4 regions of the Synechococcus sp. PCC 6716 genome follow, and region 2 is predicted to be linked to each of the others. Evidence: predicted binding sites of a transcription regulator. Region 2 holds the regulator's gene; each other region holds the start of a gene.
The links. The regulator NtcA, encoded in region 2, controls nitrogen genes in cyanobacteria. The targets are predictions, from matches to a motif close to GTANCNNNNGNTAC.
Positions count from the first base shown of each region.

Region 1: L5220_RS02220 (P-II family nitrogen regulator) is a predicted target of NtcA. The motif match lies at 1,132-1,145, and genes of this name have one in related genera.
Region 3: urtA (urea ABC transporter substrate-binding protein) is a predicted target of NtcA. The motif match lies at 1,860-1,873, and genes of this name have one in related genera.
Region 4: glnA (type I glutamate--ammonia ligase) is a predicted target of NtcA. The motif match lies at 1,322-1,335, and genes of this name have one in related genera.

Region 1 is NZ_JAKLTU010000001.1:469,487-472,400, forward strand. Features, by position in the region: gene L5220_RS02210 (DUF8166 family protein) at 1-332, opposite strand, end outside; gene rph (ribonuclease PH) at 325-1,053, opposite strand; gene L5220_RS02220 (P-II family nitrogen regulator) at 1,218-1,556, shown strand; gene L5220_RS02225 (shikimate dehydrogenase) at 1,563-2,438, shown strand; gene gshA (glutamate--cysteine ligase) at 2,471-2,914, shown strand, end outside.
Region 2 is NZ_JAKLTU010000008.1:114,699-117,612, reverse strand. Features, by position in the region: gene L5220_RS06425 (tetratricopeptide repeat protein) at 1-792, shown strand, start outside; gene ntcA (global nitrogen regulator NtcA) at 798-1,463, opposite strand; gene L5220_RS06415 (DUF2834 domain-containing protein) at 1,619-2,275, opposite strand; gene psaC (photosystem I iron-sulfur center protein PsaC) at 2,493-2,738, opposite strand.
Region 3 is NZ_JAKLTU010000010.1:102,164-105,077, reverse strand. Features, by position in the region: gene urtB (urea ABC transporter permease subunit UrtB) at 1-376, opposite strand, end outside; gene urtA (urea ABC transporter substrate-binding protein) at 479-1,789, opposite strand; gene L5220_RS07350 (histidine triad nucleotide-binding protein) at 1,931-2,275, opposite strand; gene L5220_RS07345 (carbonic anhydrase) at 2,287-2,889, opposite strand; gene ispG ((E)-4-hydroxy-3-methylbut-2-enyl-diphosphate synthase) at 2,886-2,914, opposite strand, start outside.
Region 4 is NZ_JAKLTU010000010.1:124,356-127,269, forward strand. Features, by position in the region: gene L5220_RS07450 (ComEC/Rec2 family competence protein) at 1-91, opposite strand, end outside; gene L5220_RS07455 (DUF1816 domain-containing protein) at 163-459, opposite strand; gene L5220_RS07460 (DUF2085 domain-containing protein) at 773-1,270, shown strand; gene glnA (type I glutamate--ammonia ligase) at 1,410-2,825, shown strand.

The DNA.
Region 1 (2,914 bases), on a different contig from region 2:
GCGTGTCCCTGAGCTTGCTCAAGGTGGCCAATGAGGGCAATCCACAGCAGGGTGCGGGTTTCACTCACCAAATCCGGGCTGAGGAAGGTGTCTGCCGTGGTTGTTAAGCGCGGGCTAAGTTGATTAAACTGCGGGTTGAGCAATTGGGAGTTATAAATGACACCAACGGCCCAGTGCCGCTGCTCATCCGCGAGTTGCACAAAGCGGCCAAAACCATAGTCTTCCGGTTGCGGTGGGGTGGGCACATCAAACTGATCCACCAGTTGGGCAATGTAATCACAGTGGGAGTTGGATTTAACAATGTGTCCGAGGTAAATGGCAGTATTAGTCATAATGCTCTGCTAGGGCTTGTTGTTGGGCTAAAACAAGCTGGTGAATCCCATGGGCGGCGGCATCGAGCATGGTATTGAGGTCACTGCGGCTAAAGACTCCGGCCTCGGCAGTGCCTTGTACCTCAAGAAATTGGCCGTCACTGGTCATCACTACATTAAAGTCAACGCTAGCCGCGACATCTTCGGCATAGGTGAGATCCAAGTAAGCCGTCCCGTCAATGAGTCCCACGGAAACGGCGGCCACCTGCTGAATCAGGGGCGATTCTGCTAGGACACCCGTCTTCACGAGTTGATTCACCGCATCGACTAAGGCAATATAGCCACCAGTAATGGCCACAGAACGGGTGCCGGCATCCGCTTGTAACACATCGGCATCCACAATGAGCGTGCGCTCCCCCAAACGGCTAAAGTCTAGGGCGGCGCGTAAGCTGCGACCAATCAAGCGTTGAATTTCTTGGGTGCGGCCAGAGAGTGTTAACACTTCCCGCTCCTGCCGTTGGCGCGTGGCACCGGGAAGCATGCGGTATTCGGCGGTTAACCAGCCACGGCCACTGCCCTCCAAAAACTTGGGTACCCCTTCGCGCACACTCACGGTACACAAAACGTGGGTTTGTTCGGCTTGGGCTAGCACCGATCCGAGGGGAAATTGTGTGAAGTGCCGTTGAAAGCGGTGCGATCGCAACTCCTGTGGGTCTCGGCCATCGGGTCGCTGCCACCCCATGGGTGTTCCTCCTGCTAGTTGATTTTTTATTATCAATCCTAGAGTTAAAGTGTCCCTGTGTCTGGGATGGAAGATAATGTAGCTATTGCTACACGTTATCGTCTCTAGCCAGTGCTAAATAGAGAGAGAACCTTAGTTTGACGGCCATAGGTAAGGAGTTTACTTTGAAAAAGGTAGAAGCAATTATTCGTCCCTTTAAGCTTGATGAAGTAAAGATTGCCCTAGTGAATGCTGGAATTGTGGGAATGACGGTCTCGGAGGTACGGGGCTTTGGACGCCAAAAGGGGCAGACGGAACGCTACCGTGGCTCAGAATATACGGTGGAGTTTTTACAAAAGTTAAAAGTAGAAATTGTTGTCGAAGATACCCAAGTGGATATGGTGGTTGCCAAAATCATTGAAGCCGCACGGACGGGGGAAATTGGCGACGGCAAAATCTTTGTCACCCCAGTGGAGCAGGTGATCCGTATCCGCACCAGCGAAAAAGACCACGAAGCGGTCTAAGTCTTGATGGTTGCCATTTCCGGCAATACCCAGCTCTTGGGGGTGATTGGCGACCCCATTTCCCATACCCTCTCGCCAGCTATGCACAATGCCGCACTGGAATACTTAGGGCTGGATTATGTCTATGTGCCCTTTGCGGTCAAGGCCAGCGATTTGGAGGCGGCCATAGCGGGGTTGGCGGCACTGAGGGTAGTGGGCTTTAATGTTACCATTCCCCACAAAGAGGCCATTGTGCCTCACTTGGCTGCCATTAGTGACTTGGCGCAGCAGGTAGGGGCGGTGAACACGGTCTATCGCAGTGACCAAGGGTGGGTAGGCACCAACACAGATGTGCATGGTTTTTTAGCGCCGCTGCGATCGCTCCTTTGGAACTGGTCAGACACAGCGGTACTGGTTTTAGGCTATGGCGGTGCTGCCCGAGCAGTGGTGGCGGCCTGCCATGATTTAGGGTGCTCACAGCTTTATGTGAGTGGCCGTCAGCCGGAGCGGTTGGCAGCCTTTGTAGCCAGTTGGCCGAATCTCACTTTGGAGGCGCTGCCGTGGGAGGCACGCACTTCGTGTCTCGGAGACATTCGCTTAGTGGTGAATACGACCCCCATTGGCATGAGTCCTCACCCTGAGGCAACCCCCCTTGCGGTTGAGGATTTAGCGCAATTGCCTGCCACAGCAGTGGTCTATGACTTAATCTATAAACCTCGCCCTACCCTGCTGCTGCAATTGGCTATGGCGCGGCAACTGCACACCATTGATGGATTAACGATGCTGCTGCACCAGGGGGCGGCAGCCCTTGAGCACTGGCTTGGCCAACCGGCTCCCACTGCGGTGATGGCCGCTGCCCTTGAGGCAGCGTTGGCTGAGCGATCGCTGCCGGTGCGCCCCTAGCGGGTTAGGATAGTGCTAATTGAGGGGAAACAATGCTATCCAAGGGCTTTGAGGTTGAACTCTATACTGGTACCCCAACAGGAGAGGTTATTGGCCTGTCGGATCAAATTGTCCAAGCGTTGCCCGGTTTTGTGCGGGAGCCGGACAGTCGCAATGTCGAATTCACAACTCCGCCTGTGTATCTTTACGATCAAGCATTGTGTGATCTATTGCGACCACGGTTTCGCTTGCGAGCCTACCTACACTCATTAGGGGAGTTGACGCTGGTGCCTGGCAGTACCCTGAGTTTAGGGGATAGTCAGCAGTTTTATCGCTCAGACCCGCACAATCCTTACCACACCTACATTGAGCAAACCTACGGCAGCCGCGTTGTGACGGCCAGTGTTCATATCAATATTGGCCTGCGGGACCCAGACGCGCTGATCCGCGCCTGTCGGTTAGTGCGCTTAGAGGCAGCGCTGTTTCTGGCCTTAAGT
Region 2 (2,914 bases):
GTGGCCATTTCCTTGGTGCCCTTGCTCACCAGTGCCTTTACTAAACCCGCAGAGACTCCCACCCCTGTCGCCAGTCCTAACACCAGTGACCAAGTGGCCGAACTGCAAGCTCAGGAAAAAGGCTATCAATTGGTCTTAGAGCGCGAACCCAATAACCCCACCGCGCTCGAAGGCTTAGTGATGACCCGGCTCCAACTGATTCAACTGGGGAAAGGCAGCATTAAGAGCGTGATTGATCCCCTGAAAAAATTGGCGGCACAGCGCCCTGAGCAAAGTGAGTATGCCATCCTGCTAGGTCAGGCACAGCAGCAAACGGGAGATCGCGAAGGGGCAGCGCAAACCTACCAAGCAGTTTTAGCGAAAGCACCCGGCAACCTCAACGCCCTGCGTGGCCTTGTTGATCTCTATCTGCAAGAAAATCGCCCCCAAGCCGCCCTAGGTCTGATTGAAGAGACACTCCAAGGCGCAGAGCAGGCCAACCAAGTCCAACCCGGCAGCGTGGATGTGACCTCGGTACAACTATTGCTGGGGGACATCTACATTGCTCAAAAACAATTTGGCGAGGCGCTGACCCTGTTCCAAAACCTTAGCAAGGAACATCCGGCAGATTTCCGCCCAGTGCTGGCGCAGGCGATGACCCTCACCGAGCAAGGAAAAGCCGCTGAAGCCGCGCCCTTGTATGCCAAAGCAGTAGAGCTGGCACCCGCAAAGTACAAAGACCAAATCCAGCGGGCGGCGCAGCAAGTGCAGCGCCAATCTGAATCTGCAGCCCCCACAGAATCCACAGAATAAGGGAATTACGTAAACTGCTGGCTCAGCATTAGGGGATTGTGAACCGTGATTTTCTTCTTGTGAATTGAAATCATATTTTGATCGCGCAGTTCCCCCAGCAAACGAGTTACGGTGACGCGGGTGGAGCCAATCGCCTCGGCGATCGCCTGATGGGAGAGCTTCAGATCAACTGTCACGCCAGCACTGGTGGGGATGCCAAAATCGCGGCAGAGGATGAGTAAAAAACTCACTAACCGTGACCCCATATCACGGTGGGCAAGGGTTTCAATCATCATTTCTGTCTGTAAAATCCGTGACGATAACCCCTGAATCATAAACATGGGCAGGGAGGGGTCTTCGTGCATGGCTTTTTCCKCCTGTTCAATGGGAACCGCCAGCAACTCCACACTGGTAAAGGCAACGGCATGGTAAAACCGATCCGAGCGGGTACCCGTAATCAGGGACAGGACGCCAAATACGGTATTCTCCCGCAGCAGCGCCACGGTAATTTCTTCCCCCGCCTCATAGACCCGTGAGAGTTTAACGGCACCTTTGAGCAAAAAATAGACCTTTTCCGCTGGATCCCCCGGAAAGAAAATTGTTTTCCCCCGCTCATAGGTTTCAGTTGTGGCAGGAAAAAGCCCACTAGCCATGTGGCGAAAGACGGTTGCTAATGGTTGTTCTCTATTCATGACCTACTGTGGCTGTTCGATCCAAGGTAGTGGTTCAGTTGCCTGAGCCTCCCCCGCGTGTGGCATAACGTTCCTGAAAACAAAACTACACTACCGTTTGCGGAGAGTTTAGCTTTGAGAGATTAGTTAAACGGATTCAGGGGCACTTTTTTGTATCATGACACACATTTTTCCGAGAGAATTAACGGTGGCCGTCTCAGATAGTACAGTAGTGCCCCTACCAGTGGTAGCACGGTCCACCACCGCCACGGGCGATCGCCCATAGCGCGTCGCGCCCAATCATCCGGCAACAGGAGCGGAAACAACAGGGATAGCAGGCAAAAGTCAAGGGTCATGACGTGAATAAAGCGGCTAGAGCGCCATTGCTGCCAAAAGTCGGCCCACTCACCCCAAAGGAGGCCATAGCCGAGAAGTACCATCACTAGAAGCGATAAAAGGATAGCGGTTCCCCGCCACTCCCAGAGTTTGAGACCCTTGTCCAAGGTGCCGATCACCCGTGGATTGGGTTGGCGCAGCGCAAGGTAGGGCAAGAGGGCAAAGGCACCCACAAGAAAACTAGCAGCCACAAACGGCCATGCCGGGAACCGTTGACCGCGGCCATCCACTGCCAAAATGCCAGCGTAGAGAAGAGGCCATACCCCCATCAAATTAAAGAGGCTAACAATCAAGGGGTTAATGCCCTGCCAGTCGCCAAGCGCCAAGCGCTGAATCAGCTCCCATGTCTCGGGGCGATCGGGGGGGGCTAAGAAAAAACTGTAGAGGATAAGGCTGAGCCACAGTGCCCCTAAAAAGAAACGGTACCAAGAGGACACGAGCAAACTTGACAGGGTGGAGGGTAACGAGTTGTTCAATTCTGGCCTGTGTTCAACGAGACGCTAGAGTGTCCCGCAGTAGGGGATAGTCTTCACTAGTATATTAAAGAATTGTTTCCTATTAAAGAATTGTTTCCGGCGTGCAGACACAACAATAGACTTGAGACTCAGTAAACTGTCCCAAGCCTATGCTCAAAGAAACGTTGGTGCAGCCGCTCTAGTACGCCAAGCCCATACTGCGGGTGGTTTCAGCGCCCAGATAAACACGGATGCTTAAGAAATCGGTGGGGCAGGCGGTTTCGCACCGCTTACAACCAACACAGTCTTCGGTGCGGGGGGAGGAGGCAATTTGCCCAGCTTTACAACCATCCCAAGGCACCATTTCCAGCACATCGGTGGGGCAGGCCCGCACACACTGGGTGCAGCCAATGCAAGTGTCGTAAATTTTTACAGTGTGAGCCATGTAATAACCGCTCCTAAACGATCAGGATACAGGGGTTGCCCTGCGGATGCCGTGCACCAAGGTACTCCCCACGGGACGACAGTAAGGGCAGTCTGGAGATAAATACCGAGAATTAGGATACCGCAGTGGCTGTAGTCTAAGTTGAGGAGCAGCAACAAACTTCAAAGAATGTAACT
Region 3 (2,914 bases), on a different contig from region 2:
GGGTCATCTGCCAGCTAATGCTGCGCACCAACTGTTGCAAAATCAAACTCACCCCCCACGTCGCCAATAGAGTTTCGAGGGGACGACCGTAGAGATAGCGAATGACACTGCGCTCGAGCATAACACCAACGCCAGCTGCTAGGGCAAAGGCGAGGGGAACAGCCACCAGCAAGTACCAGTCAAACCAGCTATCTCCTAGTGCCCGAAAGGCATTTTGCACCACAAAGGTAGTGTAGGCTCCCAGCATCATTAGTTCGCCGTGGGCAAGATTAATCACCCCCATAATGCCAAAGACAATGGCTAAGCCCAGTGCTGCCAACAGCAAGACTGCGCCAATGCTCATGCCATTAAAAATACTCTCAAGCAAAAACGTCATGGCTAAACAAGGTTAGGGTTAAAGAACCACCGCCAACAGTTAACCTTGATCGTCAACGGTCGGGGTGGCACAAACTGTTTTTGAAGCTACCAAATGGCTAGATTATGACCCTTCCATCCGGAATTGGCCGGGATTCTCTACATCAGTGCGCGTCCAGTCGCAGGTAAAGCCTTTGGTTTCAGCCACGAACTGGTTCCACGGCAGCGGATCCACTGGCTGTGGGGTGGCATAAACAATCTTAAAGAGGCCATCGTCGCCCACTTCTCCAATGCGCACCGTTTGCGAAATATGGTGATTGGGGAACATCTTCACCGGGCCTTGGGGTGCATCAAAGGCTTGGCCAATGGCAGCTTGGCGCACTTTTTCGAGATCATCAGCGGTTCCCGCCTGCTCCACTGCTTGCTTCCACAGGTTAACCCCAATATAGGCAGACTCCATGGGGTCGTTGGTAACGCGATTTTGGCCAAATTTTGCTTTGAAGGCCTCCACAAAGGTTTTGTTTTGGGGCGTATCAACGGTCATGAAGTAATTCCAAGCAGCGTAGTGCCCCTTGAGGTACTCCACACCAATGGCTTGAACTTCTTCTTCAGCAATACTTACCGACATGGTGGGGTATTTATCGGGAGTTAACCCCGCCCCCTGCAGTTGTTTGAAGAAGGCAACGTTACTATCGCCGTTCAGGGTGTTAAAAATAACACCGCCATCGGGGAGAGCAGAGCGAATCTTGGTAATAATGGGGGTGACCTCGATGCTACCAAGGGGCAGATAGTCTTCACCGACCGTTTCCCCACCTTTGGCCGCGAGTTGCGCCTTAATAATAGTATTGGCGGTGCGGGGGAAGACGTAGTCAGAGCCGACCAAAAAGAATTTCTTCCCTTTATTTTCCAGCAACCAATCTACGGCAGGTTCAATTTGCTGGTTGGGGGCTGCCCCCGTATAGAAAATATTTTTAGAGCATTCTTGACCTTCATATTGCACGGGGTACCAGAGCATATGATTTTTAGCCTCAAACACTGGCAGCACGGCTTTGCGGGAGGCAGAGGTCCAGCAGCCAAAGACAACAACGACGTTATCTTGATCGATGAGTTTGGTGGCTTTTTCGGCAAAGGTGGGCCAGTCGGAGGCACCGTCTTCAAGGATTGGCTCAATCTGTTTACCAAGGACACCGCCAGCACTGTTAATTTCATCGATGGCTAGCTGGGTGGCATCAACGACGCTTTTTTCACTGATGGCCATGGTGCCGCTCAGGGAGTGCAAAATACCGACTTTAATTGTCTCACCACTGCCTGCTGTTGTGCCACCACCACCGGTTTCTGTGGCTGGAGCGCAGCCTTTGATCAATAGGCTCGTTCCTAAGGCGGCGGAGCCATACACAATAAATTTACGTCGTCCAAGTCCAAATTGTTGAGCCATGGGGGTTGCTATCTCTATCAATGAAAGCAATAATCTCCCATAGGTTAAGGGGGCGTTATCCTTAGAAACTGTATCTTAAGCTACGAGTTTTCGGCGATCGCCCGTAAAAAGCATTACAGAAAGTAAATAACTGTGGTGGCCTCACCCAGGAGGCCACTGGAAGGCTCTGCCTCCCAGCAGGTGAAGGTGGAGGTGATAGACGGTTTGCCCGCCATCTGCGCCATTGTTGATCACAATGCGATAGCCATTGCTCAGCCCCTCGTTTTCGGCAATCCGCTTGGCGCTCAACAGCAGGTGACCCAGTACCCGGTGGTCTTCCGGTTCCGCAAGACTAAGCTGGGGGATTGGCTTTTTCGGAATAATCAAAATGTGGATCGGGGCTTGGGGGTTAATGTCGCGGAAGGCCAGACACAGCTCATCCTCATAGACAATGTCGGCGGGGATCTCACGGCGAATAATGCGGCTAAAAATTGTTTCTGCGGTCATGACTTTTACTCTCAAACACCAGCATCAGGACGGTCTTCAAGGATTTGCACTTCGGCGGTATCTAAATCGTAGTAGGCACCCACTAAGCGCAGTTGCCTCTTGGCCATGGCGGCTTTGACAACTGTGGAGCGAGACAGGCGCTCTAGTTGGAGGTGGACATTGGCTTGAATAACGTTGGTGAGGCGATCGCCTGTCTGGTGTTGGGTGGCTTTGAGAGCAGGAGCCACTGATTCGGCGAGGGTGCTAATAATTCCTGGAAAGCTGCCTCCCGTGAGAGTGGCTTTCACTGCACCACAGCGTTCATGACCCAATACCATCAATAGCGAAACCCCCAGCACGGCGATCGCGTACTCGGCGCTAGCGACCGTATCCATCATGGCTAAGTTGCCAGCAACCCGAATGACGAACATGTCGCCAATCCCTTGATCAAACAGAACTTCAGGAATAACCCGCGAGTCAGCGCAACTGAGGATGGCAGCAAAGGGTTCTTGATGCTCCGCCACAGCTTCAATACGGGTGAAGTCACGATGGGGGTTATCGAGCCGGTGCTGCACAAACCGCTGGTTCCCTAGCATTAACCGTGTCAATGCTTCATTGGGGCGCACGACCGTCATTGCGGGTCAATCCATCGACCGTCAG
Region 4 (2,914 bases), on a different contig from region 2:
GCCAGCCCCCTTGAACAAGGGTAAGGATGCAACCTGCGATGAAGGCGATCGCCCACAACACAAGATCGTTCCTAGGAACCGTGCTGACCATCAGAGCAATCTATCCCCTCGTGGCCAGATAACCTCTAACGACTCCGCCGCCGTCTGAGGTCACCCTGCTGTTTAAGGCACGGCAGAACTAAGGGGCATCAGAGGCTTTTTTGCCATTTCCTCATCAATTGTCAGATCCTGAGGCCGACACCGCAATACTTCGACATCAAAGCCTTCAGCACCTTCTGCTTTCAAATCTTCAAGGTAACCGTCCTTTTCCTTATCGGCTTCGGCTGGAGTGAGAAACGGCCCAAAGTAGTAGATGCAGTGGGGCTGCTGTGTTTCAACCTTGACCCACCACGCTAAACCAATTTCATTGACAACATTGGCCAGCCAGCCAGTAAAGGTTGTGTTATTATCGCCAACCATTTAGTATATTCCTCCGGTAATTGCCTAACGACCCCAACCAATCTGGTTCGCTCTCTATTTGTGTATAACTGATCCCCTCACAAATGTGTATGCGGAAAATTCCAAACCATAAATTGTCATATTTATTTACGTCTAGGATCAGAATTGATGCAGATCAACCCAATCTATCGCCTTGAGCAATGGTGACAATTTTTAGAATGTTGGGAATACTTCAAGTCCTCTAGGGTAGAAGCGTCAGACCACTGAATTGCCGACATTATCGAAGCTTTGGTAAATTATGGAGTGCTCCCTACCAAATATAGCGTAAGCGTTTATGAACCGACGGCGATCGCCCGCCTCGCTCTGGCTAGACACCCTTCTTGCTGCTCTACTCCTTGGGCCGTTGTTGGCTCCATTCTTAGCGGCCAGTCAGTTTCTGTTTTTACCCCGGATTGCCCACATTATCTACACCATGGGGAACCACGTCTGTCCCCAACCAGAGATGGGCGTGGTGTTGGCACCCCCTTGGACGATGGCTGTGTGTATGCGCTGTTATGGGACGTTGATGGCCGTCTTGCTGACCCGCGTGTGGATTGGGCGATCGCCCGCCGCTCAGGAATGGTACTGGCTGCATCAGTACGGAGGCCGTGGCTGGGCAGTTGCCATCCTGTTAATGTTGTTTTACCCCCTAGAGTGGGCATTACAACACTACGGTGTCTGGGACTACTCTAACTGGGTGGTCTTTCCCTTTGGCGCGATCGCTGGCTTAGGGCTTGGCCTGTTAATCATGCCGCGCCTATACCCCAAAGCTTCCTTGGCGGCGTCCCATTGAGGAACCACCGTTCGTAAGGAATCATGCTGCAACGAGAATCAAGGCTTTTTGGTAGCCTGCGATACAAAAAACGGTGAAGTCAACTTTCTACCATAGATTGTCGCTGCGGTGCGCCCAAACATAGAAGGAGTAACCTTACATGGCAACGCCCCAAGAAATCCTTGATTTGATCAACAGCAAGTACGAGTTAATCGACTTGAAATTTATTGACATGCCCGGAACATGGCAACACTTGACCGTTCACAAGAGCCAATTAAATGAAAGCTCGTTTAGCGATGGTGTTGCCTTTGACGGCTCCAGCATTCGCGGTTGGAAAGCCATCAACGAATCCGACATGATGATGGTGCCCGATCCTGAGACAGCGTGGGAAGATCCCTTCATGAAAGAACCCACCCTCAGCATGATCTGCACTATTAAAGACCCTCGCACTGGTGAACTCTACGATCGCTGTCCCCGCTCCATTGCCACCCGTGCCATTGAATACCTAAAAGCCACTGGCATTGGCGATACGGCATTCTTTGGGCCAGAAGCTGAGTTTTTCGTCTTTGATGATGTTCGCTACGACCAAAATCAAAAATCGGGCTACTACTATATTGATAGCGCTGAAGGTCTTTGGAACACTGGCCGTGAAGAAGACGGTGGCAACCTTGGCTACAAAATCCGCGGCAAAGAAGGGTATTTCCCCGTTGCGCCAACGGATACCCTCCAAGACTTGCGTACGGAAATGCTCTTAACGATGGCCAAATGTGGGGTACCCATTGAAAAACACCACCACGAAGTGGCAACGGGGGGTCAGTGCGAGTTGGGTCTGCGCTTTGGCACCCTTATTCAAGCAGCAGACTGGCTGATGACCTATAAGTATTGTGTCAAGAACGTGGCGCGCAAGCACGGTAAAGTGGCTACCTTCATGCCCAAGCCAGTGTTCAATGACAATGGCTCCGGCATGCACACCCACCAATCGATTTGGAAAGATGGTCAGCCGCTCTTTTGGGGCGATGGCTATGCCAACCTCAGCCAAACCGCTCTTTGGTACATTGGTGGTATTCTCAAGCATGCCCCAGCGCTGTTGGCCTTCACCAACCCGACGACTAACTCCTACAAGCGTCTAGTGCCGGGGTTTGAAGCACCGGTGAACTTAGCCTACTCCCAAGGCAACCGCTCCGCGTCTGTGCGGATTCCGCTGACCGGCACAAACCCGAAAGCAAAGCGCTTAGAGTTTCGCTGCCCCGATGCCACCAGTAACCCCTACTTAGCCTTTGCCGCCATGCTGTGTGCAGGGATTGACGGTATTAAAAATCAAATTGATCCTGGTAGCCCGCTGGATGTCGATATCTACGACCTCAGCCCTGAAGAGCTGGCCAAAATTCCCTCTACCCCTGGTTCTTTGATGGCAGCGCTAGAAAATCTGCAAAAGGATCATAGCTTCTTGACCGCTGGTGGGGTCTTTAGCGAAGACTTTATCCTCAACTGGATTCAGTACAAACTCGACACCGAAGTGATTCCGATGTCACTGCGTCCCCATCCCTACGAGTTTGCCCTTTACTTCGATGCCTAGGCGCATTGAAGACTAAAAGTAGCTCAGTAGCTCAGAGGTGGTTCCAAAAGAGCCGCCTCTTTTTTTAGTGAAGTTTAGTAATGCCAAAA